Regions from separate parts of the Allobosea vaviloviae genome, predicted to be linked through region 3. Evidence: riboswitches for the same ligand, from Rfam matches in the RefSeq annotation. Region 3 holds a riboswitch; each other region holds the start of a gene.
The links. Region 3 has a riboswitch for thiamine pyrophosphate ahead of BHK69_RS17630 (LuxE/PaaK family acyltransferase). Riboswitches for the same ligand answer to the same signal wherever they lie in the genome.

Region 1: it holds a riboswitch for thiamine pyrophosphate, as region 3 does, so the genes downstream of both, thiO (glycine oxidase ThiO) here and BHK69_RS17630 (LuxE/PaaK family acyltransferase) in region 3, are expected to answer to the same signal.
Region 2: it holds a riboswitch for thiamine pyrophosphate, as region 3 does, so the genes downstream of both, thiC (phosphomethylpyrimidine synthase ThiC) here and BHK69_RS17630 (LuxE/PaaK family acyltransferase) in region 3, are expected to answer to the same signal.

What each region holds. Positions count from the first base shown of each region.
Region 1 covers NZ_CP017147.1:5,116,081-5,125,908, reverse strand. The annotation lists gene BHK69_RS23570 (LysR substrate-binding domain-containing protein) at 1-200, opposite strand, end outside; gene glyA (serine hydroxymethyltransferase) at 325-1,647, shown strand; TPP riboswitch at 1,709-1,840, shown strand; gene thiO (glycine oxidase ThiO) at 1,900-3,084, shown strand; gene thiS (sulfur carrier protein ThiS) at 3,081-3,293, shown strand; gene BHK69_RS23550 (thiazole synthase) at 3,295-4,071, shown strand; gene BHK69_RS23545 (serine hydrolase domain-containing protein) at 4,110-5,483, opposite strand; gene BHK69_RS23540 (DUF3126 family protein) at 5,697-5,909, shown strand; gene BHK69_RS23535 (hypothetical protein) at 6,072-6,791, opposite strand; gene BHK69_RS23530 (DUF6949 family protein) at 7,070-7,399, shown strand; gene BHK69_RS23525 (gamma carbonic anhydrase family protein) at 7,457-7,987, shown strand; gene BHK69_RS23520 (transglutaminase-like cysteine peptidase) at 8,301-8,933, opposite strand; gene BHK69_RS23515 (HAD hydrolase-like protein) at 9,220-9,828, opposite strand, start outside.
Region 2 covers NZ_CP017147.1:1,777,432-1,787,259, forward strand. The annotation lists gene dnaJ (molecular chaperone DnaJ) at 1-717, opposite strand, end outside; gene dnaK (molecular chaperone DnaK) at 872-2,803, opposite strand; gene BHK69_RS08305 (DUF1311 domain-containing protein) at 3,194-4,072, shown strand; gene thiE (thiamine phosphate synthase) at 4,153-4,803, opposite strand; gene BHK69_RS08315 (hydroxyethylthiazole kinase) at 5,010-5,759, opposite strand; gene thiC (phosphomethylpyrimidine synthase ThiC) at 5,762-7,675, opposite strand; TPP riboswitch at 7,752-7,856, opposite strand; gene BHK69_RS08325 (sensor domain-containing diguanylate cyclase) at 8,040-9,828, opposite strand, start outside.
Region 3 covers NZ_CP017147.1:3,822,131-3,831,958, reverse strand. The annotation lists gene BHK69_RS17660 (xanthine dehydrogenase family protein molybdopterin-binding subunit) at 1-2,142, shown strand, start outside; gene BHK69_RS17655 (SDR family oxidoreductase) at 2,139-2,906, opposite strand; gene BHK69_RS17650 (ABC transporter substrate-binding protein) at 3,073-4,056, opposite strand; gene BHK69_RS17645 (ABC transporter permease) at 4,060-4,809, opposite strand; gene BHK69_RS17640 (ABC transporter ATP-binding protein) at 4,806-5,570, opposite strand; gene BHK69_RS17635 (acyl-CoA reductase) at 5,560-7,008, opposite strand; gene BHK69_RS17630 (LuxE/PaaK family acyltransferase) at 7,013-8,098, opposite strand; TPP riboswitch at 8,192-8,321, opposite strand; gene BHK69_RS17625 (DMT family transporter) at 8,405-9,418, opposite strand; gene BHK69_RS17620 (aspartate/ornithine carbamoyltransferase family protein) at 9,310-9,828, opposite strand, start outside.

The DNA.
Region 1 (9,828 bases), 1.3 Mb from region 3:
AGTTCCACCCGCTGGGCGAGGCGGCGAAACAGCGGGAAGCCGAGCCATGCCTCCAACTGCCGGATCTGCTGCGTCACCGCGCCGGCCGTGACGCCGAGCTCTTCGGCTGCCTTGACGAAGCTCTCGCAGCGCGCCGCCGCCTCGAAGGCCCGCAAGGCGTTGAGGGAGGGCAGGCGCGGGCGCGGCGGCTTAACGGGCATGACGGGTCCTCTCTTAGGCTGAGATTTTCTCTGCCTGCGAGCGAGGATTACTCGTTTGCGCCGCGCCGCGCAAACCGGTCATATCCTTCGCATCATGCGGAATTATCGCGAGGAGGATCGATCGATGACGGCTCTGGGCAGGCGCGACTGGGTTCCGCAAGCGAGCGAGGATTACGTGCTCGGCATCGCCGCCGAGACGGCCGGCCAGTCGCTCGACGCGGTCGAGGCGCGGATCGCGGCGCTGACGGTCGAGAACCGCAACATCCATGAGCGCGACTGCATCAACCTCAACCCCGCGACCAATGTGATGAACCCCAAGGCCGAGGCCGTGCTTGCGGCGGGGCTCGGCGCCCGGCCCTCGCTCGGCTATCCCGGCGACAAATACGAGATGGGGCTGGAGGCGATCGAAAAGATCGAGATCATCGCCGCCGAACTCGCCGCCGAGGTCTTTGGCGCGAAATATGCCGAGATCCGCGTGCCCTCGGGCGCCATTGCCAATCTCTATGCGTTCATGGTCGCGGCCAAGCCCGGCGACTGCATCATCGCGCCGCCGGGCGCGATCGGCGGCCATGTCACGCATCACGGCGCCGGCGCCGCAGGGCTTTACGGCATCGTTACCCATCCCGCCCCAGTCGACCCGGTGAACTACACCGTCGACCTTGCGCGCCTGCGTGAGGATGCCTTGCGATTGAAGCCCAAGCTGATCTCGATCGGCGGCAGCCTCAACCTCTTCGCCCATCCGATCCGCGAGATCCGCGCGATTGCCGACGAAATCGGCGCGATCGTGCTGTTCGACGCGGCGCATATGTCGGGCATGATCGCCGGCCATGGCTGGCAGCAGCCGCTGGAGGAGGGCGCTCATCTGATGACGATGAGCACCTATAAGAGCCTGGGCGGGCCGCCTTCGGGTCTGATCGTCACCAATGACGCCGAGATCGCCAAGCGGCTCGACGCTGTCGCCTATCCCGGTCTGACCGCGAATTTCGATGCGGCGAAATCGGCCTCGCTGGCGATCACCTTGCTCGACTGGAAGGCGCATGGCCGTGCTTACGCGCAGATGATGGCTGAGACGGCCAAGGCGCTGGGCGAGGCGCTGGTCGAGCGGCAGGTGCCGGTCTTCGCGCGCGATCGCGGCCTGACGACCTCGCATCAATTCGCGATCGAGGCTCACAGCTATGGCGGCGGCCAGGCGGCCGCCAAGACGCTGCGTGCCATCAACATCCTGAGCTGCGGCATCGGCCTGCCCCTGCCGGAGGTGGCGGGCGACGTCAACGGGCTCAGGCTCGGCACGCCCGAGATCGTGCGCTTCGGCATGACGCCCGCCGATATGCCCGAACTCGCAGGCTATATCGCTGAAGGCCTCAGCGGTTCGCGGCCGGCGGAGGTCGTGGCTAAAGATGTGACGGCGTTCCGCGGGCGCTTCCGTGAGCTGCATTTCATGCGGTGAGGGCTGGCGCTGCCTGCATCCAGGCAGGCTTGACCATCGGCCACCGAGCTTTCACAGTCGTCGTCATTCCAGGGAGATCCCCGGCAAGGGGCTGAGACACCGCTGGCAGACCGGGGCAACCCGGATAAGCGCGCGGAAATCCTTCGAACCTGATCCGGTTCATACCGGCGGAGGGATGGATTTCCCGGCATGAAGCCGGCGGCCCGCAAGGCTGCAGATATCCTCGCCCCCCGTTGCGGCGAGGAGTTTGCGATGAGAGGCCCGCCCGACACCAGTTTGCGCCGCCAGCAGGCCGGCCCGCCCGATGCTCCGGCGCCGCCGGCCTCGACGGATGTCGCCATCATCGGCGGCGGCGTGATCGGCCTGATGACCGGCTGGCGATTGCTGCGCGCCGGCCTGCGGGTCGCGCTCTTCGAGCGCGGCACGGTCGGCCAAGGCGCGAGCCTCGCCGCCACCGGGATGCTGGCGGCGGCTGCCGAATTCGAGCCCGGCGGCGAGGAGCATGTCGCGCTCGCCCTGGAGAGCCAGCGCCTCTGGCCCGGCTTTGCCGCCGAATTATCGGCCGATGGCGGGCTCGATATCGACTATCGCAGGGATGGCATCCTGCTTGTCGCCACGACGCGCGACGAGGTGGCGCGGCTGCGCTTTCGCCAGGAGATGCAGCGGCAGGCCGGGCTTGTGACGGAGTGGCTGGACGGGGCTGCCTGCCGAGGCTTTGAGCCCGGCCTGCGGCCCTCCGTCGTGGCCGGCATCCATTGTCCTGGAGATCACCAAGTCGACCCGGCCAAGGTGATCGCCGCCCTGCGGCAGGCCTTCATCGAACGCGGCGGCATCCTGCTCGAAGGCTCGGCGGCAACGCCCTGGCTGCAAGCCGGGCGCGCCGTGGGCGTCACGACGAAGCAAGGGCCGGTGAAGGCTACGATCATCGTGGCTGCAGGCGGGGCCTGGACCGAGATAACGGGGCTTTCCCTGCCGTTGCGGCCGCTCAAGGGGCAGTCGCTGGCGCTGGCATGCCCGCCGGACCGGCCGCTCCTTTCGCGCATGGTCTGGACCGACCAGGTCCATCTCGCCCCCAAGAGCGACGGGACGCTGATTGTCGGCGCGACCATGGAGGAGTGCGGCTTCGACGATGCCGTGACGGCCGGCGGCGTCTACGCGCTGCTCGAAGGCGCGCGGCGCATCCTGCCCGGCATCGAGGACCTGCCGATCGCCGCGATCTGGTCGGGCTTCCGCCCCACCAGCGCGGACGACGCGCCGATCCTCGGCGCGACCCGGATTCCAGGCCTGCTCCTCGCCACGGGACATCATCGCAACGGCTATCTGCTGGCCCCTGTCACCGCGGAGGCGATCACGCAGCTCATCACCGAGGGAGGCATCAAGGGGCCAGCCGCATCCTTCGGACCGGAGCGCTTTTCAGCACAGGAGGCAGTGGCATGAAGCTCATCGTCAATGGACGCGATCACGACAGCGCGGCCGAGGATCTGCTGGCGCTATGGCAGGAGCGCACGGCCGAGCTTGATCTGCCGGGCCCCCAGGGCTTCGCCATCGCGCTGAACGGGATGGTGGTGAAGCAGTCGCAATGGCAGGTCTCGCCTCTGGCGTCCGGCGACCGCGTCGAAATCATTCGCGCTTTTCAAGGAGGTTGAGATGAGTGTCGCGGAACAGCCCTTCATCCTGGCCGGAACGCAACTCGGCTCCCGCCTGCTGATCGGAACGGCCGGCTATCCCAACCAGCGCATCATGGTGGATGCCGTTGCCGCCAGCGGCGCGGAGATCGTGACCCTGTCGCTGCGCCGGATCTCGCTGGCGGGCCATGGCTCCGACACGGCGCAGCTCTTATCCAGCTATCGCTTCCTGCCCAACACAGCCGGCTGCGAGACGGCGCGCGACGCTGTCCTGACGGCGGAGCTCGCCCGTGAGGCGCTTGGAACCAACTGGATCAAGCTCGAAGTCATCGGCGATCGCGAGACGCTCTATCCTGATGTCGGGGAGCTGCTGGAGGCGACGCGCCAGCTCGTCGAGATGGGCTTCGTCGTGCTGCCCTATTGCAATGACGATCCGGTGGTCTGCGCGCGCCTGGCCGATCTCGGAGCCGCTGCCGTGATGCCGATGGGCTCGCTGATCGGCTCCGGCATGGGCGTCGCCAACCCTGCCAATCTCGAATTGATCTGCGCGCGCTCGGCCGTTCCCGTGATCGTCGATGCCGGGCTGGGCACGGCGTCGGATGCCGCCATCGCGATGGAGTGCGGCGCGAGCGCGGTGCTGCTCAACACCGCGATCGCCAAGGCGAAGGATCCGGTCCGCATGGCGCGCGCCATGCGCCACGCCGTCGAGGCCGGTTGGGATGCGCGCGGGGCCGGGCGCATTCCGCGCCGCGGCCGCGCCGAGGCCTCGAGCCCGCAGCTCGGGCTCGTCGGTTCGTGACCGCGCTAGCGCCACGCTCGTCCAGGGTGGCAAAAGCGCTAGGCTTTGCCGCTCTGATAGCGCGCAAGCATCTCCGCCTTCAGCGCTGCCTCCGAGACGACATGCGCGCCGCCGAGCCAGACCGACTCGATGCGGCCGGCATCGTCGCGCACCAGCCGTGCCGTTTCGCCGGGGCTGTTGAAGGAGGAGGCCTTGACGAAGCGGCCGCGATCGGGCGCTTCGATCGCGATCTCTCCGGCATCAAGGAGAGGGCTGAACAGGGTCGGGTTGGCAACCAGCACCTTGTCGGCGAAGGGCACGAGGTCGCCGGGGTTCCAGATCGTCCACCAGCGGCCGGCCCAATCCTTGGTTGCGGCCGAGGGCGCGCCCAGCTCCTGGAAGCGCTTGAGGATCTGGACGATGCCGTCGAGCCAGGGATGGGCGAGGCCGTCGATGGCGTTGGTCAGCACCGAGATCGTCAGATCCTGCTCCGGCAGGACGGCTGTGCGGGTGATGAAGCCCTGGAAGCCGCCGGAATGGCCGAACCAGGCCCAGTCGCCTTCGCCACCGGAGATGGTGCCGAGTCCGTAATGGCGGCCGAGGCTGCTTTCCTCATCGGCCCAGAGCCGGCGGCTCATCTCGCGGCGATTGAGGGGCGAGAGGATGCTGCGCTCGGCCTTGGGCGAGAGCTGCGCGAAATAGCGCGCGACATCGGCGGCCGTGGCGACGAAGCCGGCTGCCGACATCATCGCCTGGCAAGGGTTGTCGCCGGGGACGACGACGCGATGTCCGAGCGGCCATTTCGGGCTGTGGCCCCGAGCCATCGGGCCAGTCCAGAGGCCGATATCGGGCATGGTTTCAGCAAGCCCGACTGCCGCTACGACCTCCCTGGCGATCCAGTCGGCATAGGGCTCGCCCGTCACCGCCTCGATCACCAGGCCAAGCAGGCCGAAGCCGTGATTGGAGTATTTGAGCCGCTGCGAGGCGGGCAGGATGGGCGGCAATGCCAGGTCGGCGAGAAGTTCGCCCTTGTCGCAATAGGGCTTACGGTCGAAGAACTGGCCGTTGTCGGGGCCGTCGCGCGTCAGGCCGGCGCTGTTGGAGAGGAGCTGCGCCAGCGTCACGGCCGCGACCTCGGGATGGAGGCGGGGCACGAAGCTGCCGGCCTTGTCGTCGAGGCGCAGCCGCCCGGCTTCGACCAGGCGCAGGATGCCGGCCGAGGTGAAGCTCTTCGAATGCGAGGCGATGCGGAAGCCGTGGCGCGGCGTCAGCGCCTCGCCGGTCGCGATGTCGGCCTTGCCGAAGGCGGCTTCCAGAACGATCTCCCGCCCGCTCGCGATCGCGACGGAGCATCCCGGCTGGTCGTGATGGCGGAGCTGAAACTCGAGCCAGCTGGAGACATAGGCGAGGGCGGCAGGCAGCCACGGCGTCATGGGGCGATCCATCATGAGCGAAGGGAGCGCTCACTATTGCAGATCGCGCCGGCGCGCGCAGGCGCGCCAGGCGGCTACCGCCATGCGGGAATGGGTGGGTGGCACTCGCGATGACGAGCACGGGAGCCGTCGATTGGCGGCTCGACCGCCTTCCGGCTTGCCCTTCCGGCCCCGCCATGGCATCCGTCCCGACAACCGATAAGGACCGATACCGTGGACAAGACAGAACTCGCCAAGCTTGAAGGCTACCTGCGCCGCACCTTCGCCAATCATGCGATCAGCGTGCGGGCGCGCATGAAGAAGAACGATTCGGCCGAGGTTTATCTGGCCGACGAGTTCATCGGCATCATCCATGTCGATGACGAGGACGGCGACCGCTCGTTCAACTTCACCATGGCAATCCTCGACGTCGACCTCGAGGACTGAGCCGCCGGCCTCGAAGCGCTACTCCGGAGGCCGTCTGACGCGGCTTCCTGCGCTTCCGGTGCTCACGGACGAAAAGTCCGCTCCGCTCCGGTTCTCGAAAGCCGCGCCAGCCGACTCACCGGAGCGCACCTCGAGACCGGCTTGCGGCGTGCCTAGGAATGCTCAGCGCAGCATGCCGTCGATGGTACGGCGGACGCCGCCGATCATCAGCTCCCAATCGGCGATGATCCTGCGCGGGAAGCGGATGTTGACGTCGATGCCGCGGTGGCGAAACGTCACCCGGCAGAGCTCGTCGAGCGCGGCGCCTGCCGCGGTGTCGAGCGGGCAGCGCGCCGCGAAGCCGCGCCCGTCGGGCACGGAGACATAGAGTTCGTCGCCCTCATAGGGCGAGCCTTTGCGGAAGCCGCGCACCACCAGACCGCCGGGGTTGGACCAGACCGTCGGCGTCAGGAAACGGGCATAGACGGCAAGTTGCGTCGCTGGCTCGTTGACCTTGTCGGGCGGGCTCAGCGTGACCAGCAGGCGGTTGCGGTTCTGGGCCGGACCGAGATCAGGCCAACCCAGCCTGAGGCGCACCATGCCGACGAGGCGGCTCGAATCGTCGGCCTCGGCGCCTGTCAGGTCCTGCGGCACCATCAGCACGCTGTTGCCGATGCGGGCGGGCTGGAGCATCGTCTCCGTCTCGCGGCCCTTATGAGTGGCGTAGAGACCAAGGCCGGTCGCGGCCGCACCAAGCAGCATGATGGCGAAGGCCGCCTTCACCAGCGCAGAATCGGCGCGTGGCAGCGGCGGCGGAGGCCGCCTCAGGCGCGAGCGGACCATGGTCGCCAGATCGGCGGCCAATTGGGCGGAATGCTCTTGCGACAAGGAGTCTTGGGACAAGGACGCGGTCACGTGCGGGGCCCTTTGAGCCTGACGCCGGAAAGCTGGGACATGGTTCCGGACGACATCGTGCTCTCCCTGACGGGAGACGGATGGATCGATGCGTCCAGTGAAGCAGAGGTCGCTTAAGGGAGCGTAAACCATGATCGCGCAGGCGGCGGCGCGCTGCCGGGGCCTGGGAAAAGCGGCGGCGGCCGGTTAACCATTGCTTATGAGTTTTCTTCACAGTTCGTAAACCATGCGGCAAGGTGGAAGGGTCCGGTTCGGAGTGCCCGCCCTTGTTGATCGAGCCCGCTGCCTATGATGCGCTGCAGGCGCTGTTCATCGGCTTCGCCTTTGCCGGCTTGCTTGCCAGCGCGTTCGAGTTGTTCACGACGCAGCGCGCCGATTTCCGCTTGCTGCAGGCCGGCGGGCTGGCGGCGGTCGCCAGCGTTCCCGTCGTCGTCTTCAGCGCGCCCTTCCTGATCCTGCGCAACACCGTGCGTGGCCGACGCATCGAGGGGCGGCCCTTCATCTTCGTCATGCTGGCGAGCATGATCGCCTCGCTTTGGAGCATGGCCTCGGGACGCGTGGTGCTCGACCTGCTGCATCTTCTCGGCGGCGCTTGACGGAAGGCTGGCCGGGCCTGCAATCCTTCATGGCAAATCCTGGAAGGATATTGGCCGATGCCGCTCTACTCGCTTGACGGAACCGCCCCGGAGACCCCGCCCGAAGGCGGCTGGTGGCTCGCGCCCGAGGCGCATCTGATCGGCCGGGTCAGGATCGGCGCCGAGGTCGGCATCTGGTTCGGAGCGGTCCTGCGCGGCGACAATGAATGGATCGAGATCGGCGCAGGCAGCAATATCCAGGAAGGCTGCGTGCTGCACACCGATATGGGCTTTCCGCTGCGTGTCGGCGCCGGCTGCACGATCGGCCACCGCGCCATCCTGCATGGCTGCATCATCGGCGAGAACAGCCTGGTGGGCATGGGGGCGACGGTGCTGAACGGCGCCAGGATCGGCGCCAACTGCCTCGTCGGCGCCAATGCGCTGGTGACGGAAGGCAAGGAATTTCCCGACAATTCGCTGATTGTCGGCTCGCCGGCGCGGGCCGTGCGCACGCTCGATGCGGCGGCCGCCGCCGGCATCACCGCCTCGGCGCGGGGCTATGTCGCGCGCTGGAAGCAGTTTGCAGCCGGGTTGCAGCGCCTCGGCTGAGCCGGATGATGTCAGCTGGAATCACGCAGTGATCTCAGCTGACATCTGAATCCGTCTCTCAACAAAAAGTGAGAGCAGGACTCGAAAACCGGGAACCGGTTTTCGAGTCCTGCTCTGAGCCTGAAAATGGATCGGGCCGGTTCCCCGGGGAAGAGGAACCGGCCCTATGGCGAAACCCAGTCTTGGGGGACGGGTGGGGACGTGACCGAGCCTCGCCGTCAGTTGGGAGACCAGCGGCGGTGCAGAGCCGCGAGCAAGTCTCCAAGAGGGTGTTGCGGCGCCCGCAGCAGGGCGCTCGCGTGATGAATAGGTGTCAGCGCACCGAGGCGACGGTCGGCGTCTGGGCGCCGCCGAGCGAGGTCCAGCCCGTCTGGTACTGGGATTCGCGCTTCACATAGACATAGCCTGTCTGGTTCCAGGGCAGGATCGCGTTGCGCTTGTTGTCGAGGATGAAGTCGCCGCGATCGGTGCGGATCATCAGCACGGCATGGCCGGCGTTCTCCTCGTCGATCACGACCGTCATCAGCATGGCGCGGCGCGGAATGCCGGCCTCGGCCAGGCGCTTGCGCTTCAGCAGCGCATAGTCCTCGCAGTCGCCCTTGCCGTCATCGGGCAGGTCCCAGCGGTCGACGACGCCCCAATGCTCCTGATCGGTCACCGGCTCGATCTCGCGATTGATCTTGCCGTTGACCGCAACGACGGTCTTCCACAGCTTCGCGGTCATCTCGACGCGCTCGGGCTCGCCGGTGTTGACCCGGCATTCCGACGGCATGCGTTTGCAGAAGTCGCTCCAGGCATAGGGCGCACGTGCCTCGCCCGAGGCAGAAATCGGCAGGCTCGCGACCGGAACGCCGCCCGGCGACTGGGCCTTAACCTGCGTCGCACCGGCGCCGATGATCAAAGCAACCAGCGCGGGTCCGATAAAGTTGCGGTGAATTGAAAGCATGATGTCCCCTTTCCTTGTCCCGGGGATGACCATGCTCAGTGCGGATGGATTTGGATTGAAATGAATACAAGCAAATTTATGTATTTCGCCATTCCGGCCCTGGCATGAAAGTCAGTATAAATCGACGCAAAATGGGAAGGTAAGAAATGTGAGCGCTGGTTTTAGCGTGTATTAACTATGAGATGCCGGCTAACGCATCCAGGTTTGATTAACTTTAGCGAAGTGTGTCGAGGATGCCCCGTTCCGCCATGGCGCTTGCCTGCCGATCGGGAACGGATGTCGCCGATCAGCGCGCTTCAGCGCCCGGAGCGATGCAGAGACCGACGATGATCTCGTCGAGATGCCTGAACAGGGAGGCAGGCCGCTGCGCCTGCAGCGCGTCGGGATTGGTGAAGCCCCAGGCGACGGCGCCGAAGGCCATGCCGGCCTCGCGGGCGGCCTCGGCATCCCTGATCTCATCGCCGATGCAGATGCATTGCCGATGCGGGATGTGGGCCTCCTTCGCCAGCCGCCTGAACTTCGTCGCCTTGCCGAACAAACCCGCCCCGCAGGCATAATGCGCGATCAGGGCCGCGGTCTCGGGTCCCAGCGAGCGCCGGATATTGCGCTCGGAGTTCGAGCTCGCGATGGCCAGGACATAGCCCTCCTGCCTCAGCCTGAGCAGCATGGCATGAATGCCGTCGAAGAGCGGGATCTGCTCGCTGTCGCGGGCGGCGAGGCTGCGGATGTGGCGAGCGATGAAGGGCAGCTTCCAACTCGCCACGCCGAGATGGGCAATGACCTGTCGCGCGCTCTGGCCTCTCAGCGTATCGACCTCATGCTCCGCGACGCGCCGAAAGCGGTAGCGGTCGGCGACGCCGTTCATCACCCCCACGAACCAGGGGTAGGTGTCGGC
Region 2 (9,828 bases), 2.0 Mb from region 3:
GCCGGCCTCGCCCTCGCCGGCGAGCCTGATGCGCGTGCCGTCCTCGACGCCCGCCGGGATGTTGACGGCGAGCGTGCGCTCGCGCGTGACCCGGCCCGCGCCCTGGCAGATCTTGCAGGGGTCGTCGATGATCTCGCCGCGGCCATTGCAGGTCGGGCAGGTGCGCTCGACCGAAAAGAAGCCCTGATTGGCGCGCACGCGGCCATGGCCGCCGCAGGTCGGGCATTGCCGCGATTTGGAGCCCGGCTTGGCGCCGCTGCCGGAGCAGCCCTCGCAGGCGATCGAGGTCGGCACGCGGATCGAAGCGTTCTTGCCGGCGAAGGCGTCCTCCAGGCCGATCTCGAGATTGTAACGCAGATCGGCGCCGCGCTCGCGGCCATTGGCTGCGCGTGGGCCGCCGCGTCCGCCGCCCCTGGCATCGCCGAAGAACGAGTCGAAGATGTCCGACATGAAGTCGGAGAAATCGGGATTGCCGCCGCCCCCGCCGCCATTCTCGAAAGCCTGGTGGCCGAAGCGATCATAGGCCGCGCGCTTCTGCTCGTCGGACAGGACCTGATAGGCCTCGTTCAGTTCCTTGAACCTGGCTTCGGCCCCCTTGTCGCCAGGATGACGGTCAGGATGGCACTGCATCGCCTGCTTGCGGAAGGAGCTCTTCAGCTCCGCATCGCTTGCGGTCTTGGAAACGCCGAGGATCTCGTAATAGTCGCGCTTGGACATCAAACAGCCGCCCCTTCGCACTCCTCGAAATCATGGCCGGGCTCAGGCCCGGCCACCTCCGACAGAAGAGCGATATCTTCCTTCAGGACGCCTTCTGCGAACGCAATGGCCGGGTCAAGCCCGGCCATGTCGCTCAGCGAAAGGAGTCGTGCAATCAGGCGCTCTTCTTCTTGTCGCCCTTGTCGTCGCTGACGTCCTTGAAGTCGGCGTCGATGACGTCGTCCTTCTTGGCTTCAGCCGCATGCTCTTCGCCGCCATCGGCCGCCGCGGCGCCCTCCGTCTGGCTTGCCGCATACATGGCTTCGCCCAGCTTCATCGAAGCCTGCATCAGGTCGGTGGTGCGCGCCGAGATGGTCTCGGCGTTGTCTTCCGCCAGGGCCGCCTTCAGCGCGTCGAGCGCGGTCTCGATCGCCGTCTTGTCGGCGGCCGTGACCTTCTCGCCATAGTCTTTCAGCGACTTCTCGGTCGAGTGCACCAGGCTCTCGCCCTGGTTCTTGGCCTCGACCAGCTCGCGACGCTTCTTGTCCTCGCCGGCATTGGCCTCGGCATCCTTGACCATCTTCTGGATGTCGGCCTCCGACAGGCCGCCAGACGCCTGGATGCGGATCTGCTGCTCCTTGTTGGTGGCCTTGTCCTTCGCCGTCACCGAGACGATGCCGTTGGCGTCGATGTCGAAGGTCACCTCGATCTGCGGCATGCCGCGCGGAGACGGGGGGATGCCCATCAGGTCGAACTGGCCGAGCATCTTGTTGTCGGCCGCCATCTCGCGCTCGCCCTGGAATACCCGGATCGTCACCGCCTGCTGATTGTCCTCGGCAGTGGAGAAGACCTGGCTCTTCTTGGTCGGGATCGTGGTGTTGCGGTCGATCAGGCGCGTGAACACTCCGCCCAGCGTCTCGATGCCGAGCGAAAGCGGGGTCACGTCGAGCAGGAGCACGTCCTTGACGTCGCCCTGCAGCACGCCGGCCTGGATCGCGGCGCCGATGGCGACAACCTCGTCCGGGTTGACGCCCTTATGCGGCTCCTTGCCGAAGAACTGCTTCACGACCTCCTGGACCTTCGGCATGCGGGTCATGCCGCCGACGAGAACGACCTCGTCGATCTGGCCCGCCGAAAGACCGGCATCCTTGAGCGCTTTCTTGCAGGGCTCGATGGTGCGCTGGACGAGATCGTCGACCAGGCTCTCGAACTTGGCGCGCGAGAGCTTGATGGCGAGATGCTTCGGCCCGGAAGCGTCGGCCGTGATGTAGGGCAGGTTGATTTCGGTCTGGGCCGTGGTCGAGAGCTCGATCTTGGCCTTCTCGGCGGCTTCCTTCAGGCGCTGCAGGGCGAGCTTGTCCTTCTTCAGGTCGATGCCCTGCTCGCGCTTGAACTCCTCGGCGAGATATTCGACGAGGCGCATGTCGAAATCCTCGCCGCCGAGGAAGGTGTCGCCATTGGTCGACTTCACCTCGAAGACGCCGTCGCCGATCTCGAGGATCGAGACGTCGAAGGTGCCGCCGCCGAGGTCATAGACCGCGATCGTGCCGGCCGACTTCTTGTCGAGGCCATAGGCGAGCGCTGCCGCGGTCGGCTCGTTGATGATGCGCAGCACTTCGAGGCCGGCGATGCGGCCGGCATCCTTCGTCGCCTGGCGCTGGGCGTCGTTGAAATAGGCCGGGACCGTGATGACGGCCTGGGTGACCGGCTGGCCGAGATAGGCCTCCGCGGTCTCCTTCATCTTGGTCAGCGTGAAAGCCGAGATCTGCGAGGGCGAATAGTCGGTGCCGTCGGCCTCGACCCAGGCGTCGCCCGCAGCCGCCTTCTTGATCTTGTAGGGGACGAGATGCATGTCCTTCTGCGTCATCGGATCGTCGAAGGTCCGGCCGATCAGGCGCTTGATCGCGAAGAAGGTGCGCTCGGGGTTGGTGACAGCCTGGCGCTTGGCCGGCTGGCCGACGAGGCGTTCGCCGTCATCGGTGATGGCCACGATCGACGGCGTGGTGCGGGCACCTTCCGAATTCTCGATGACCTTGGGTGTAGAGCCTTCCATGACCGCGACGCAGGAGTTTGTCGTGCCGAGGTCGATACCAATAACTTTACCCATGGAGGGGATCCCTTTTAAATTGAGCAGATCGCCGGCCCGCGACGCCTGGGCGCCGCCTTCCGGCCCATGGACCGGGCCGCCCCCGCCTACTGCGGCGAGCGAAACCGGCATTCCACGTCGAACGGTCGTTAAACCGCCTCTTGGCGGCGTATATAGTGAGGGTGTTCCCGCCCTTGCAAGACACGAGAGCCGATTAAGAATCTGGCGCCGTCGCTGTGGCCGGGTGCGGCCGCGATCGGGATCATTCCCAGCCGGTGTTGCGCTTGTGTCCTTGCGTGCCGGCGCGGCCCCCGTCATTCAAGGCGGAATGCCCAAGCTCTCTTCGGGTTTGCCGAGCCTTCTTTGGACTTGCATGCCTTCGCTCGGTCGAGTCTTCGCCAGGGTTGTGACGTGAACCGACATCTGCGCCTTGCTTCGAGCCTTGCCCTGCTCGCCCTTGCCGGCGGGACGACGCTCGCTTGCGCCCAGCCGCTGCAATTGCCCGGCGCGCAGCCACCGAACCAGGCCGGCACCCAACAGTCTGCACCGCCTGCCTCCGGCGGCCCCGCGGCGGCGTCGCGCGCCCATGTGATGCCGGCGATCAAGGTCGCGGGCGAGGAGGCGATCATTGGCCGGCCGCTCAGGCGCAATGGCGGCTTCGGCGAGGCGGTCTTCGACAAGACCGCGGCGGGCTACGGGCTGAAACTCAAGGCCGAGGGGTTCCAGGCCAGCAATCTGGTCGAGCCCTGTGCGATCTCGTTCGGCGATGCGCCGGTGCCGCTGACAGCGCTGGGACGACCCGCCGGCGTCCCGCGCTATAAGCTCGAGGCCCCGATCTGCCCCATCGTCTTCGACGTACTTGATGGCGCTTTCCTCGTGGTTGAACCAGCGCAGCCCTGCGTCGTCGAGGCCGCTGCCTGTCGGATCGATCCGCGCGGCCTGTGGGGGCCGGATTCGCGCACGCTCGTCTCGCGCGCCAAGGAGATCGAATCCGCGCGCGGCACGGCTGAAAGAGCGGTGCGCGAGGGCTATCGGGTGCTCGGCGCCAAAGGCGATGCGTCCGACCAGCGCGCCATCGCGCGCGAACAGGCGAGCTTCTCGGCCGAGCGCGAACTGACCTGCCGCGACTTCCAGCGCGAGGGCTCGCTCGGCTTCTGCGGCGCGCGCATGACCGAGGCGCGGGCGGCATCGATCCGGGCGCGTCTCGGCATCACCAGCGAGCCGAAGCCCGCCGCCAAGCCCAAGCCGCGTCCGAAGCCGGTCCCGCTGCCGCTCACGCCGACGCAGTAAGTCTCGACGGAATTTTCATCCCTGCGTCATCCCGGACGAGCCGTGTAGCGGCTTAGATCCGGGGTGACGGGCGTATGTGGTCAGCGAGGCGGGCTCACTCCCATTGCGGCCCGCAATGCCCGCGTCGCGCCCTCGACATCGTCGGCCCCGAACATCGCGCCGATCACGGCGACCCCGTCCGCACCGGCGGCCATCACCGAGGCGGCATTGCTCGCATTGATGCCGGCGATCGCTCCGACCGGGAGTAAACCCAGCGCTTCGGCTGCCTGCCGCCGCAGCGCAGCGTAGCCGTCGAGGCCGAGCGGGATGTCGGCATCGTCCTTGTGCTGCGTGGCGAAGACCGGGCCGACGCAGGCATAATCGATGCGCGCGGAGGCGAGGTAGGGCAATTCCGCCGCTTCTCCCAGCGTCGCGCCGATGATCGCGTTCTCGCCGAGCAGGCGGCGGGCGTCGGCAAGCTCCATATCGTCGGCGCCCAGATGCACGCCTTCCGCGCCGGCCGCCAAAGCGACATCGACGCGGTCGTTGATCAAGAGCGGCACGCCGGTGCCGGCGAGTGCCGCATGGATCGCTCGGGCCTCCCGCACCATCTCGCGCGTCGAGGCCTCCTTGGCGCGGTACTGGATCAGCGTCGCGCCGCCTTTGGCCGCCGCCCGGGCGAGCTCGGCGAGCGAACGGCCTCTGGCGATCTGCGGATCGACCAGACCGTAGAGCAGGATATCGAGCGTCATTGGTTTACCCTCTCCGTCATTGCGAGCGTAGCGAAGCAATCCAGAAGGGCTCGCTCGACGGCCCTACAGCCTCAGACCGAATATCGGATTCGGTCCGAGGCTGTAGGGCTTTGATCTTGCATCGGCTTGTCCCGAAAACCGGTTCCCACTTTTCGGGCCGATGCTCTGGATTGCTTCGCTACGCGCGCAATGACGATGTTTCGTCTTCAAGCGGACATGCGCGCCCGCAGCGTGGCCTCGTCGATGCCCGCCAGCGCGTCGATCAGCGCGACAGCGAAGCTGCCGGGGCCATTGCTGCGTTCGGCGGCGATCTCGCCGGCGATGCCGTAGGCGGTCAATGCGGCGGCCGCTGCCAGGGCCGGGTTGCTCTCGACCGCGCAAGCTGCCGCGATCAGGGCGCCGGCCGCACAGCCGACGCCGGTGACCTTCGTCATCAGGGGATGGCCATGCGCGACCGAGAACGCGCCGCGCGGGCCTTCGATGCGGTCGATCTTGCCGGTCGTGACCAGCGTCAGATCATGTCCGCGCGCGGCTTGGAGCGTGTCTTCGAGCGCCGCCATCTCGGTCGCGTTGCCGCGCACGACGATGTTGCGCAAGCGCAGCACCTCGCGCGCCACATGCTGGCGCAGGGGCGAGAGCTCGACGAAGACGGGGTCGAAGACCAGCGGCTTGGCCTGGTCGCGCGCCACCTCCAGAAGCTTGGGAATGGCGAGCTCGCTCTCGGCGTTGATTGTGCCGATATTGATCAGGATCGCGCCCGCGCCGTCGGCCATCGCCGCAACCTCGTCGACATGGATCGCCATCGAGGGAATCGCCCCGAAGGCGAGCAGCATGTTGGCCGTGATGTTCTGCGCCACCGTGTTGGTCAGGCATTGCACCCGCGGCCGCTGCGCCGCCACGCGCGCCAGCACGGCGGCGACGCGGGCGGCATCGAGATGGGTGATGTCCGTGGTCATGCTCATTCCGCTGCCGGCAGGTAGAGATTGCCGCCCTTCGAAAGAAATTCCTGGGATTTCGCGGCCATGCCCGCATGCCTTTCCGTTTCGATCTGTGCCGCCGCCTGGTCAAGTGCAATGCGCTCGTTCTCGCCCATGGCGAGGACCTCGGCGCGCAGATCCTGCGTGATCTTCATCGAGCAGAACTTTGGCCCGCACATCGAACAGAAATGCGCGACCTTGTGCGCGTCCTTCGGCAAGGTTTCGTCGTGATAGGCGCGGGCGGTGTCGGGGTCGAGCGCCAGGTTGAACTGGTCTTCCCAGCGGAAGTCGAAGCGTGCGCGGCTGACCGCATCGTCGCGGAGCCTGGCCGCCGGATGGCCCTTGGCGAGATCGGCGGCATGGGCCGCGATCCGGTAGGCGATGACGCCGGTCTTGACGTCGTCGCGGTTGGGCAGGCCGAGATGCTCCTTGGGCGTGACATAGCAGAGCATGGCGCAGCCGAACCAGCCGATCATCGCAGCGCCTATCCCCGAGGTGATGTGGTCGTAGCCCGGCGCGATGTCGGTCGTCAGCGGTCCCAGCGTGTAGAAGGGCGCCTCGCCGCATTCGCGCAACTGCTTGTCCATATTCTCCTTGATCTTGTGCATCGGCACATGGCCGGGGCCCTCGATCATCACCTGGCAGCCCTTGTCCCAGGCGAGTTTGGTGAGCTCGCCCAGCGTCTCCAGCTCGGCGAACTGGGCACGGTCATTGGCGTCGGCGATCGAGCCTGGACGCAATCCGTCGCCGAGCGAGAACGAGACGTCATAGCGCCGCATGATCTCGCAGATCTCGTCGAAACGCTCGTAGAGGAAGCTTTCCTTGTGATGCGCCAGGCACCAGCGCGCCATGATCGAGCCGCCGCGCGAGACGATGCCGGTCACCCTGGAAGCCGTCAGCGGCACATAGGGCAGCCTGACGCCGGCATGGATGGTGAAGTAGTCGACGCCCTGCTCGGCTTGCTCGATCAGCGTGTCCTTGAACACCTCCCAGTCGAGCTTGACCGGATCGCCGCCGACCTTCTCCAGCGCCTGGTAGATCGGCACGGTGCCGATCGGGACCGGCGAGTTGCGCAGGATCCAGGAGCGGATGTTGTGGATGTTGCGCCCGGTCGACAGGTCCATGACCGTGTCCGCGCCCCAGCGGATCGCCCAGACCAGCTTCTCGACCTCCTCGGCCGCACCGGAGGTGACGGCGGAATTACCGATATTGGCGTTGATCTTGACCAGGAAGTTCCGGCCGATCGCCATCGGCTCGAGTTCCGGGTGGTTGATGTTGGCGGGAATGATCGCTCGCCCGCGCGCGATCTCGCTGCGCACGAATTCGGGTGTGACGAATTCCGGCACGCTTGCGCCAAAGCTCTCGCCATCGGCATGGCGCTCTTTCGCGCCTTCCAGCATCGCGGCGCGGCCGAGATTCTCGCGATGCGCGACATAGATCATCTCGGGCGTGATGATGCCGGCCCTGGCGAACTCGTACTGCGTCGCCATCTGGCCGGGCTTGGCCGTCAGCACCGGGCGCTCAGCCGGGCAGGCGGGCACCAGGTTCTCGGGCGAGATGTTGCCATTGTCGGCGGCGGTGACTTCGCGGCCAGGAATGCTGTCGAAACCGCGCGCGTCGAGCCAGGCGCGGCGTGGCTGCGGCAGGCCCTGGTTCAGATCGATCCTGGCGTCGGTCTCGGTGAAGGGCCCTGACGGGTCGTAGATGCGCACCGGTGGTTCCGCGTCGGTCGAAAGCTGCACCTCGCGGAAGGGCACCCGCATGGTCGGGTCTTCCGGTGGCGCGACATAGATCTTGCGCGAGCCGATGATCGGGCCGGTGGTGACGCCGGTCGGTGCACCAAACTTGGGCGCGGCCCTGACGCTGTTTTTGGCAGTCTTGGTGTGAACGTTCATGGGGATCTCCTCCTTGGTCCAAGGTTCAGGAGATCCGGCGTCGAAGCGGTCTAGCGCTGTCTGCGGCCGCGATTATGCGCAAGCCGCGTTCCAGTCCCTCCGCCGGTATGACCCGGATCAGGTTCGATGGGTTCGGCCTTTACGGCCATCTCAGCTCTTGCGAGCACCCCTCGGAACGGCTGGGAAGTTAGGCGCGATGACGTCGGTGCGCAACCGGCAAACAGCGCCCGGCTCGCATGACGTCATTGCCATGTGTTCAGCGCCTCGTTGATTGCGGCGGCGCTTCGGCGCGACGACGGCTGCGACGGATCGCGCGGAGCTATCTTCGGAAGCGACGCATTCCGGTGATGCGCTCTGTTGCGGGTCAGGCGCTCCTGGCGCGCGGCCAGGGCAGCACTCGTCCCGACATGACCATGCGATCGCGCCCGCCGTCCTTGGCGGAATAAAGCGCCCGATCCGCTGCTCCAACCAACGAGGCGCAGTCTGTCGTTGCATTGGAGTTCGGCCAGACAGTCGCGCCGCCAAGGCTCGCCGTGACGAGCCCGGACGGAGGGTTCGACCCGTGCGGAATCTGGATGTCGCGAAGCGCATCGCAGAATCTCATGCCGACCACCTCGCAGCCTTCGGCATCCGTACCGGGCAAGAGGAGTGCGAACTCTTCCCCGCCATAGCGCGAGGCCAGGTCGCCCGGGCGTCGTGTTTGCGCGGCCAGCACGGCGGCCACAGCACGCAGGCAGCCATCTCCAGCCGGATGTCCGTAACGATCGTTGAACTTCTTGAAATGGTCGATATCGATCATCAGCACGGAAAGGGCGGTGCCCTCTCGCGAGGCCCGCGCCCATTCCTGCTCCAGCCGCTCGTCGAAACATCGGCGATTGGCGAGCCCCGTCAGCCCGTCCAAGGTCGCCAGCGCCGCGAGTTTGTCTTCGAGATCCTTGTGCTCGGTCATATCGCGCGAGATCGCCACGACGCCATTGATCGTGCCGCTATCGGATCTTGTCACGCGCAAGGTCGTCTCGATCCAGATCTCGGTCTTCTCCCGGTGGCGCGTGCGATAGATGATCCTGGCTTCCTCGACCTCGCCGCGCTTCAACGCAGCAACCACCTGTGCGACCCGGGGCAAGTCCTCCGGGTTGACGCCGGCCAGGGCCGGCGTTCCGACCAGTTGCGTGGGGTCCCAGCCCAGAACGCTCGCGGAGGAGGGGGAAGCGTAGAGAATCCGCTCGTCGAAATCGATCCGGGTGACCATGTCGCTGGATGCTTCCGCGAGCAGACGGAAATCGGCCTCCTTGGCGATCAGCGCTGCCGCCATACGCTGGCGCTCATAGAGCTGACGCACGAGATACAGGCCGATGACGCCAATCACCAATGTCAAAGCCAGCACGAAGGCCGTCCGGACCATGGCGGTCTGGCGCCAGCGCACCAGAACATCGTCCTGGGCTTCCGTCGCCAGCACCAGCAGCGGATATCGCTCGCTGAACCTGAAGGAACTCAAACGTTGCAGCCCATCCAGCGGTGATTTGAAATAATAGACGCTGGCGGCGGGCCGGGACATCCTGTCCCTGATCAGAGGTGTCGCCGACATGTCTCGTCCGACATAGGTGCCGTTATCGACGCTGCGCGCAAGCAGAATGCCGTCGGCGCTGAGCAGCGTAATTGCCCCGTTGGGGCCGAGGTCGAACTGGCGATAGAACTGCGAGAAATATCCGGCGTCGATCGTCGCCAGGACCACACCGGCGAAAGCGCCATCGGGATGGTCGAGGCGCCGGGACACCGTGATGATCCACTGACCACCGACCCGGCTTTGAACGGGCGGGCCCAGATGGATGCGGCGATCGTCCACAGCGCGATGATGCTGGAAATATGCGCGGTCGCTGTTGTTGAGGCCAGAGAAGTCGACTTTCTCCGTGGTGGCCAGCCAGCGGCCCGTTTCGTCGTAGACGAAGAGGCCGCGGATTCGCCCTAGCGTCGGTTTGCGAAGGTCGAGAACATTCTGAACTGTCGCGATTGCGGCGGGACCCGTGCCGTTTGCCTCCAGTCTGCTGGCCAAACCGAAAAGCACTGCATCGGCGAGTTCGATGGTGTCCTCCGCGTGCTGTGTCAGCGAGCGCGCGAGATTGACCATGTCGATTTCGGCGTTCTTCAGATCGGCT
Region 3 (9,828 bases):
GCAGATATGCCCGGCGTGCGGGGCATCTACACCGCCGACGATCTCGACGGGCTTCACCCCCTGCCCTGCTACATCGTGGTCAAGACCGTCGATCCGCTGATCGTGCCGCCGCGTTTTCCATTGGCGCGCGAGCGAGTGCGCCATGTCGGCGATCTCGTCGCCTTCGTCGTCGCCGAAAGCCGCGAGGCCGCGCGCGACGCCTGCGAGCAGGTCATCGTCAACTACGACATCCTGCCCTCGGTGACGGAACTGCGCGGTGCGCTGGACCCGCAGGCCGCGCAGATCTGGCCGAAAGCCCCGGGCAACCTGGCCTTCCGCTTCGAGCGCGGCGACCGGGAGGCGGTCGCGAAAGCCTTTGCCGGCGCCGCCCATGTCGCCTCCTGCGACCTCGTCAACAACCGCATCGTCGCGGCCGCCATGGAGCCGCGCATCGCACTCGGCCGCTTCGATCCGGCGAGCGGGGTCTATAGGCTGGCGATCAGCGGCGCCTCGGTGCACGCCATCCGCCGCGAGCTGGCTGAGGGCGTCTTCGGCCTGCCCCTCGACAGGATCGAGGTCTCTTGCCCCGATGTCGGCGGCGGCTTCGGCATGAAGAACGTCACCTATCCCGAATATGCCCTGGTGTTGTGGGCGGCGCGCAAGCTCGCGCGACCGGTGCACTGGACGGCCGACCGCCTCGACGAGTTCACCAGCGGCGTGCATGGCCGCGACAACCTCACCAAGGCGCGGCTCGCACTCGACGCCAAGGGCCGTTTCCTGGCGCTGGCGGTGGAGACACTCAGCAATCTCGGCGCCTATGTCTCCTCGCTCGGCCCGGGAAGCTCGACCAATGCGCCCTCGACCGCGATGGGCGGGCTCTACGACATCCCGGCCATGACGATGGATGTGCGCGGCGCCTTCACCAACACGGTGCCGATCGACGCCTATCGCGGCGCCGGCAAGCCGGAGGCCAATTATCTGCTGGAGCGCCTGATCGATACGGCCGCGCACCAGCTCGCGATCGATCCGGCGGAATTGCGCCGGCGCAACTTCATCCGGCACTTTCCCCATCGCAGCGCCTTCGGCACCGTGATCGATTGCGGGGCGTTCGCGGCAAATCTCGACCGGGTCCTGGCGGCGGCCGACCGTGCCGGCTTCGCCAGGCGCAAACGCGAGGCGAAGAAGCGCGGCAAGCTGCGCGGCTTCGGCATCGGCTGCTTTCTGGAGACGTCGCGCGGCCAGCCCAATGAAGAGGCCTGGCTGACCGTGCGGCGCGACGGCGCGATCGACATGGCGGTCGGCACGCAATCCAACGGCCAGGGCCATGAGACAAGCTTCGCGCAGGTCGCAGCGCAGCGGCTGGGATTGCCTATCGAGACCTTCCAGCTGGTGCAGGGCGATACCGCCCTGGTGCCGCGCGGCGGTGGCCATGGCGGGGCGCGCTCCCTGCATCTGGGCGGGACGGCATTGCTGATGGCGGCAGACGATCTGATCGCCAGGGCGCTCCCGGTCGCTGCGCAACTGCTGCAGGTCGGGGCGGGCGAACTGGCCTTCGGCGACGGCCGCTTTCGCACCGTGGCAGGGGCCGACGGCCTGGCGCAGGAGGTCGATCTCTTCACCATTGCCCGGCATGCCGCGGAGAGCAACGGCGCGGCCCTGAGCAGCCATGGCGACAATATCTGCGACGTCATCACCTTTCCCAACGGCGCGCAGGTCGCCGAGGTCGAGGTCGATCCCGAAACGGGAGCCGTATCGCTGGAGCGCTATGTCGCCGTCGACGACTACGGCCGGCTGGTCAATCCGCTGCTGACGGAATCCCAAGTCCATGGCGGGCTGGCGCAAGGCATCGGGCAGGCGCTGCTCGAGGAAGCGGTCTACGATCCCGATTCCGGCCAGCTCCTCAGCGCGACCTTCATGGACTACGCCATGCCGCGCGCCGACGACATTCCGTTTTTCGATCTGGAGATGGTCGAGGTGCCGACGAAAGCCAATCCGCTGGGTGCGAAAGGCTCGGGCCAGGCCGGCTGCATCGGCGCGCCGCAGACGGTGATGAATGCCGTCCTCGACGCGCTGCGCCCGCTCGGCGTGACGCATCTCGACATGCCCGCAACCCCTGCCCGCGTCTGGCGGGCGATCAGGGATGCGCAAGCGGCGGCGCTTTAGGTCATTACCAACCCGCCATCGACATGGAGCGTCTGCCCGGTGACGAAGCCGCTCCAGTCCGAGGCGAGGAAGAGGACGGGGCCGGTGATATCCTCGGGCGTCGCGATCCGGCGCAGGGGCGTCTGGGCGATGAGAGCCTCCCTCACCTCCTCCTTGGTCGCGCGGCTGGCATCGGTCGGATAGACCAATCCGGGCGCGACGCAATTGACCCGGATCCCCAGGGGACCGAGCTCGGCGGCAAGGGTCCGGCTGAAGCCGATCAGGGCCGATTTCGCCGTGGTGTAGTCGTGATAGGGAATGCTCGGGCGCGCGACGAGATCGCTCGTCATGTTGACGATGCTGCCTCTCAATCGCTGCTTCATTAGGGGCAGCACGGCCTGGCAGAGATTATAGGTCGCCTTCAGCGCGCCATCGAATTGCGCCTGATAGGCCGACCAGGGTGTGTCCCAGAAGCGCGTCCGGTCATCGGGATCGAAGACATAGGGTGCGAAAGCGTTGTTGACGACGGCGTCGACCTTGCCGACCTCGTCGGCGATGCGCGCCATCATCGCCGCGACCTCGGCCTCCGAGGTTACATCGGCCGCGATCGCCAGGGCCTGCCCGCCCAGCGCCCGGCAAGCCTCGACGACCTGCAGCGCTGCCGCCTCATTGCTGAGATAGTTGACGACGACGAGTCCGCCCTCGGCGGCGAAGGCTTTTGCAAGCGCAGCCCCGATGCCCCGGCTCGCACCCGTGACGATGATGGTCCTGTCGCGGAAATTCATGATGTCTGTCCGCCGTTAGCTCGTAATGCTCGCATGGGAAACACTGCGTCGTCCCGGGCGACCGAAGGGAAACCCGGGACCCATTCCTGAACGGTTCCGGCATGGGTCCCGGCTCTGCGCTTCGCTCCGCCCGGGACGACGGCGTGTTTCGGGCGAACCTGCAAAATCAAGGAATCAGGTCCGATTTCACCACTGCGGCCATATCGATCGGCCTGGCGATCAGGCCGAGCTGCCTGAAGGTATCGGCCCCCTTCTGCATCGGCTCGGGGTCGAAATGGCCCAGCCCCTTGCTGTCAGTGGTCGGGGAGACGGTGGAGAGGTTGCGCAGCTTGATGATCTCCAGATTGAGCGCCTCGTCGCGGCCGTTGATGGCGCGGGTGACGGCGATCTTCGCAGCCTCCTCGGGCTTGGCGATCATCCAGGCGGCGCTCTCGCGATAGGCGGCAAGGAAGCGCTTCAGCAGCGGCTTCTTCGCCTCATAGGTCGCCTGCGTCACCACGAAGATATCGCTGGGCAGGTTGAGATGGTCCTTGACCTCGATGACGTCGACCTCGGGCAAACCCTTCATCCGGCCGACCAAGAGACCCGTATCCGTCGCGGCGGTGGCGTCGACCTGCCCCTGGATCAGCGGCGCGAAGTTCAGCAGGCCCGTGACCTCGATGGTCACGTCGTTCTCGGTCAGGCCGACCTGCTGCAGCAGCACCTGCAGGTTCTGGCGCGTGCCGCTCGACAGGCTGTAGACGCCGATGCGCTTGCCCTTCAGATCCGCGGGCCTTTTGATGCCGGCGCTCTTGGGAGCGACCACGTTGAAGACGTTCTGCGGATAGATGTTGTAGATCGCCACCAGCTTCTCGCCCTTGTCGAGGGCGAGATAGAGCGAGGCCGGATCGGTGAAGGCGATGTCGGCCTTGCCGGTCAGCATGGTCTGGATGGCGGAGCCGCCGCCCGTGCCCGGCACATAGTCCAGCGCGATCCCCTTCGCCTTGAAGAAGCCCTTGTCGGGCTCGGCGAGCAGATTGGTGATCTCGCTGATCGGCTGGCTCCAGCCGGCGACGGTGACCGTGTCCAGGGTTTGCGCCCGGCTGGCACAGCCCAGCATGGCTGTGAAAGCCAGCGCCAGGGCAGTGCTGCGACGTGATGGGCTGAACATGGACTATCCTTTCAGATGATGGCGAAGCAGCAGGCTCTCGAGCCAGATCGCGGCCTGGTAGAACAGCATGCCCATGAGCGTGATCACGATGAAGAGCGCGAACATCAGGCTTGAATCCATCACGCTCTGGGCGGCGATGATGGAGGCGCCGAGCCCAGCCCTGCCCCCGATGAACTCGCCGACGACCGCGCCGACCAGCGCCAGCACGACAGCGACGCGGACGCCCGCCATGATCACCGGCAAGGCGCTCGGCAGCTTCAGCCGCAGCAAGGTCTGGAGACGCGTCGCACCCAGCATGCGGAAGAGTTCCCGCCGCGCCGGATCGACCTGGCTCAGGCCGGTCATGGTGTTCTCCATCAGCGGGAAGAAGCAGATCAGGGCGGTGATCACGACCGTCGAGGTCATGCCGAAACCGAACCAGATGATGAAGAGCGGGCCGAGCGCGAGCTTGGGAACGACCTGGCTGGCAACGATATAGGGATGCAGCAGGCGGCGCAGGAAGCCGACCTCCGCCAGCACGACCCCGGCCACAAGCCCGACCGCGCAGCCCAAGGCGAGGCCCAGCGCCATCTCGGTCGCCGTGATCCGCAGATGCGGCAGCAGGCGCCCGCTGGCGATCTCGCTCCACAGCGTCGCCAGCACGACCGAGGGCGGCGGCACGATCAGCGCCGGCACGCCGGCAAACCGGCAATAGAGCTCCCAGCCGGCGAGCAGGGCCAGCAGCAACAAGGCAGAGGACAGGCGCGCGATCATGGCGCCAGATCCATCGCCTGCCGCAACTCGCGGCAGAGCGCATTGAAGGCCTGGCCGTAGCGCAATTCGCGATGGCGCGGCCGGGGCAATTCCACGGTGATCTGATGGTGCAAGCGCCCCGCCGCCATCACCGCGACGCGGTCGGCCAGATAGACGGCCTCGGTGATGTCATGGGTCACGAACAGTACTGTCGTTCCGTGCAGGGCGCAGAGCCTCAGGAGGTCGTCCTGCAATTCCTCGCGGGTCAGCGCGTCCAACGCGGCGAAAGGCTCGTCGAGCAGCAGCACCGCCGGCTGGGTGACCAGCGCGCGCGCAACCGCGACGCGGCTTTGCTGCCCGCCCGACAATTCGCTCGGGTAGCGCTGCGCATAGCCGTCCAGCGAAACCAGTTTCAGCAGATCGAGCGCCGCCTCCCGGTCCGTCGCGCGCGGGCGGCGCTTCAGCGAGATCGGCAAGAGCACATTGTCGATTACGCTCGCCCAGTCCAGCAGGGTCGGAGCCTGGAAAACGAAGCCGATCTGCGGCCCCGGCTCGCGCAGGGCGGCGCCATCGATCCTGACGATCCCCTCATCGGGCAGCAGCAGGCCGGCAGCGAGCTTCAGCAGGGTCGTCTTGCCGCAGCCGCTGCGCCCGACCAGGCAATGGATCGCGCCGCGCGGGATCGTCCAGTCGACCTGATCGACGATAGCGGGCCAGTCGCCATAGCCATAGCTTGCCTTGTCGATGGCGACGAAGCCTTCGCTGTGCGGCTCAATCGACATAAGGCGCGAACCCGTCGGCGGCGGCTTCCGCCGCATGCTCGATCTCGGTCATGGTGACGAGGTCGAGCAGGTTGAAGCGCCCGTCATTGTGCCAGCCGGCCTCGGGCGCGGTCATCGAGCCCAGCGCGCAGATGCGCGTCACGCCGACCTGCCCGAGCAGACCGGCGAGCCGGAACAGATCATCGGGTTCCGCCGCGATCCCGACGCTTTGGAGGAAGGACCGGAAGGGGGCGATCAGGCTGACGACATCGTCGAGCCTGTCGACGGCGACGATGGAGAGCGTCCGGTTCAGGCCGCTGGGGGCCAGCGCCTGCGCGTCCTCGACATGGACGATGCTCCAGTCGTCGGCGGGATCGCCCAGAAGGTCGCAGTCGCCGCCAAGGCTACGAAGCTCCTGCGCGCCGCGCCAGGACGCGACGCCGGCAGCCTCCTCGATCGAGAGCGCGCGGCGCGGATGCTTGCGGGCGAAACTCGCCAGTTCATGGGCAACATAGGCGGAGAACTCGCGCGGCGAGACGCGCCCGCCGCGCTCGACGAAAAGCATCTGCGGGGAATAGCAGCCCTGCTGATCGTAGCGCATCACGTCATAGGCGGCCTGACGGGCGAGCGCGCCGGCCTTGCGCGTATCCAACGCCGCGCGCGCGACCATGCCGAAGCCGAACTTGTGGCCATGCGGCAGGTAACGGGCAGTGACGGGAGCGCGGTCCCGGATTGCCTTCAGCGCATCATTGCCGCCATAGGCGACGATGGCGTCGGCCTGCGCCAGCCAGACGCGCTCGCCTGCCTCGTCGCCGCCCTTCCACCAGACCACGGCGAGGCATTCGCCCAGGCGCGGATCGATCTCGGCCAGGATGCGAGCAAACCAGCCCGCCAGCAGCGGCTCGGCGGTGGCGACCTTGCCGATGCTTCCGGCCTTGACCAGCAGGCCGGATATCAAGCTCCAGAGCGGCAGGCCCGGAACATTGCCGGCCCAGACATGCAGCAGCAGGTCCGGCCCGAACGCCTTGGCAAAGCCGCCCTTCGGCCTGGTCTGGAAATCGTCGAGGATCTGCGGATCGGCGAAATCCTCGGCCAGGAAGCGCTTGAGCTGCGGCTGCCGGAAGGTCTTCAGATAGCCGGTCAGGCCGAGCCGGACCATCTCGGGATCATAGCCAGTCACGATCGGCAGCAGTCTTTCGGCCTTTTGCCGCCAGGGATCGTTCCGATCGAGCAATCGCGCGATCGCCTGGTCGATGATCGCGGTGATCTCGGCGATGCGCAGGGTCTTGAGATAGGCGCGGGCATTGTCGCGCACGCGCCCCGCCAGCGCAGTGCCTTGCGCTTCGCTCAGCACGGGTACGCGGATCTCCGCGGCCTCGCCCCAAGCGCTGAAATGAAGCGTCTTCCACTCCACCTCGCCGGCCGACAAGCCAGGTAGATGCCCCGCGAACTCGGTCATGACCTCAGCCACGGGCCGCTTTCAGGAATTCCTCGACCGCCACGGAGCAGCCCTTGGAATCGGCGCCATCGACGCGCCCCAGCAGACGGAAACCTCCGGGGACGACGACGCCGGCATCCTCGGTCAGGATCGCCGAGACCGAGTTGAAATGGGCGAGATCGTGATGGACCAGCACGCCGGTCTCGCCTGCGGGCACATCCTGGCCCGTCAGCGGGTTCACCACCCGGCTGCGGATCCAGTGCGGGCCCGATTTCACCGGCGGACAGGTCTCATTGCCCCAATCATAGAACTGGGTGCCGAGTTCGGTCATGCCGTACATGTTGATGCAGCGATCCCGGGGCACGCCGAGCGCAGCCGACAGAGCGTCGTAGAACTCGTCCGCCGCCAGTTCGCGCGACTGCCCCTTGAAGCCGCCAGTGTCGAGGATGCGGCTACCCGGCGGCAGCGCAAAGTGCCGACCCCGCCGCTGCAATTCGTCGAGCAGGTGCACGAAGCTGAAGCTGGCACCCAGCAACGCGTAAGGCTCGTCCCTCGCCTCAGCGCGCTCCAGCGCCGCGAGCAGGCGCGCCGTGGCGAGGCCTGCCTCGTCGATGAAGCCTTCGCTGTCGGGCGTCCCGCATTCGCGCCGCGCCAAAGCGAGGTAATGCGCCAGCGACGAATTCGGCATCGCCTGCTCGTCGGGAAACAGAATACCCATGCGGATCCGCTCCAGCCCTTGCATGAAGCGCTGCCGGAAATTCAGGATCATCGAGCGGTCATAGACGGCCAGCGTCGGGTGATAGCTGCGGCCCCGCTGCCCGCCACGGGTCGTGCCGCTCGTCATGAAGACGTGCTCGATCTCCTCCGTGGGGCGGCAGCTCAGCGTCAGATCCTTGAAGGCATCGATCGGGACGGCGGGGATGTCGCGCCAGCCCCGGACGGCAAGCGGCGTCCTGCCTCGCGCCGCGGCGAAGCGGCGATAGGGCTGATTGTTCTCGAACTGGTAGGCGAAGATAAGCAGCGCCAGCCGGTCGAAATCCTCGTCCGTCGTGTCCTGCCTGTCGAAGAACTCCAGCAGGGCCGCAATGATCTGCGTTTCCGTCACGTCCATGCACACCTTCCGAGACATCAAGGCGCAAGCCGGCACGTTTCCGGTCTGCGACCCGCTGTCCGGCCAATGGCGCGAGCATGGAAAAGGAGCGGCTTGCCGCCCTATGTCCCGCATCCCTACGCCGGTATGAGCCGGATCAGGTTCGGAGGGTCACCGCGTTGCTCGAAACGGGTTCGAGCCGGCGGAATCTCAGCCTCCTAGCGAGGCCCCCCTGGGAACGAGCGCACCATGACGGCGGCGGCGCGGCCATGTCAAGAATGTGACATGGCAACAGCTCACTATCGCGAGCTTGCCGGCGGCGTGAGCTCAGCCTTGCCGGCTTCGAGCGCGCGTTTGCGGCAGGCTGGTGATGATCGCTCCCGCCACGACGAGCAATCCGGGCAGGACGATGCTCTCGCTCAGCATCTCCTTGAAGACGAAATAACCGATGAGCGTCAGGAACGGTACGCGCAGCGTGTCGGCGGCGCAGAGTTGCAGCGCGGAGCCATAACGCGATGCGTTCGCCAGCGCCGTCTGCGTGACAAAGCCGGCAAGCATCAGCACAGCAACCGCCAGCGAAACTCCGAGCACGTCCTCGAGGTGGACGTCGCGCGGCTGAGCGGTTCCCCCCACGTCGAGGCCAATCAGGAGCGCGCACAGATAAACCGGAAGCTGCACGGCATGCATGACGAACACGATCAGGACCACGCTCTTGCTCTCGGCCAGCCGGGCCAGCATCAAATTCGTGATCGTCAGCAGGGCAACTGCACCGACCGGAATCAGCAGGCGCGGATCATGCGACACGCCCTGCGAGAACAGCAGATAGGCGCTTCCAACGGCGATGAGCGACAATCCCAGGCAGGCGACGGGTCCCGGGATCAATCCTGCGACCACGAGGCCCAGCATCGCCGCGAAGAGAGGCCCCGAGAACTCGATCGTCGCGATGAAGCCCAGGGGAAGATTGGCCAGGCTCCAGATCAACGCCAACGACCCGATCAGGTGAATCAAGCTGCGCTGGACATGATAGCCGAACTGCATGCCGGCCAGTTGGTGCAAGACCGCCTTGCTTCTGAAGACGAAGAATCCGGCAAGGATGAGCGAGCCGGCGGAGCGGATCGCCGCGATCTCGACGATGCGAAAGGAATGCGACAGATAGCGAATGGCTATCGCCACCGCGATATAGGCCAGGAAATAGGCCAGCATCCAAACCGAGAATGCCAGGAAACGGCGCGTCAACCGGTCCATGGAATACCCAGAAGCATTCGCTCCAGGATGGCCATCCTCACCGGCAAGGACAATTTGACCTGTCGAAAATAACCCGCATTCGGCAGCGCGTCGCATGACACGTCGAGCTCGGCGAAACGCGGGAGAGGGTTCAGGATCAGGGTGTCGGATTTCGCATCGAGGATCTTCTTGGCGGTCAGCGTGAAGGGTTCCGTCTCGATTTCCTTGTCGATCGCCTCGCTGCCCAGGGACGCATGCGCGAAGCGGCTCATATCCTGCATCTGAATGATCAGGACGTCATGCTCCAGGGTGTCCCTGACGTCATGAACGAAGGAGACCTTGCAGCCCAGGCTCGCCAGCAGCGCGATCGCTTCGCGCATCGGCGGATTGATCGGCACGTCCGGCAGGGAGCAGAGCGTGAAGCGCCGAGGCGGGGAGAGGCGCAGCATTTTCACGAAGGACAGGGCAAAGCGCGCACGCGTATCGCTCGACAAGGCAATCGACAGGTCTTTGACGTCCCCGCGCAA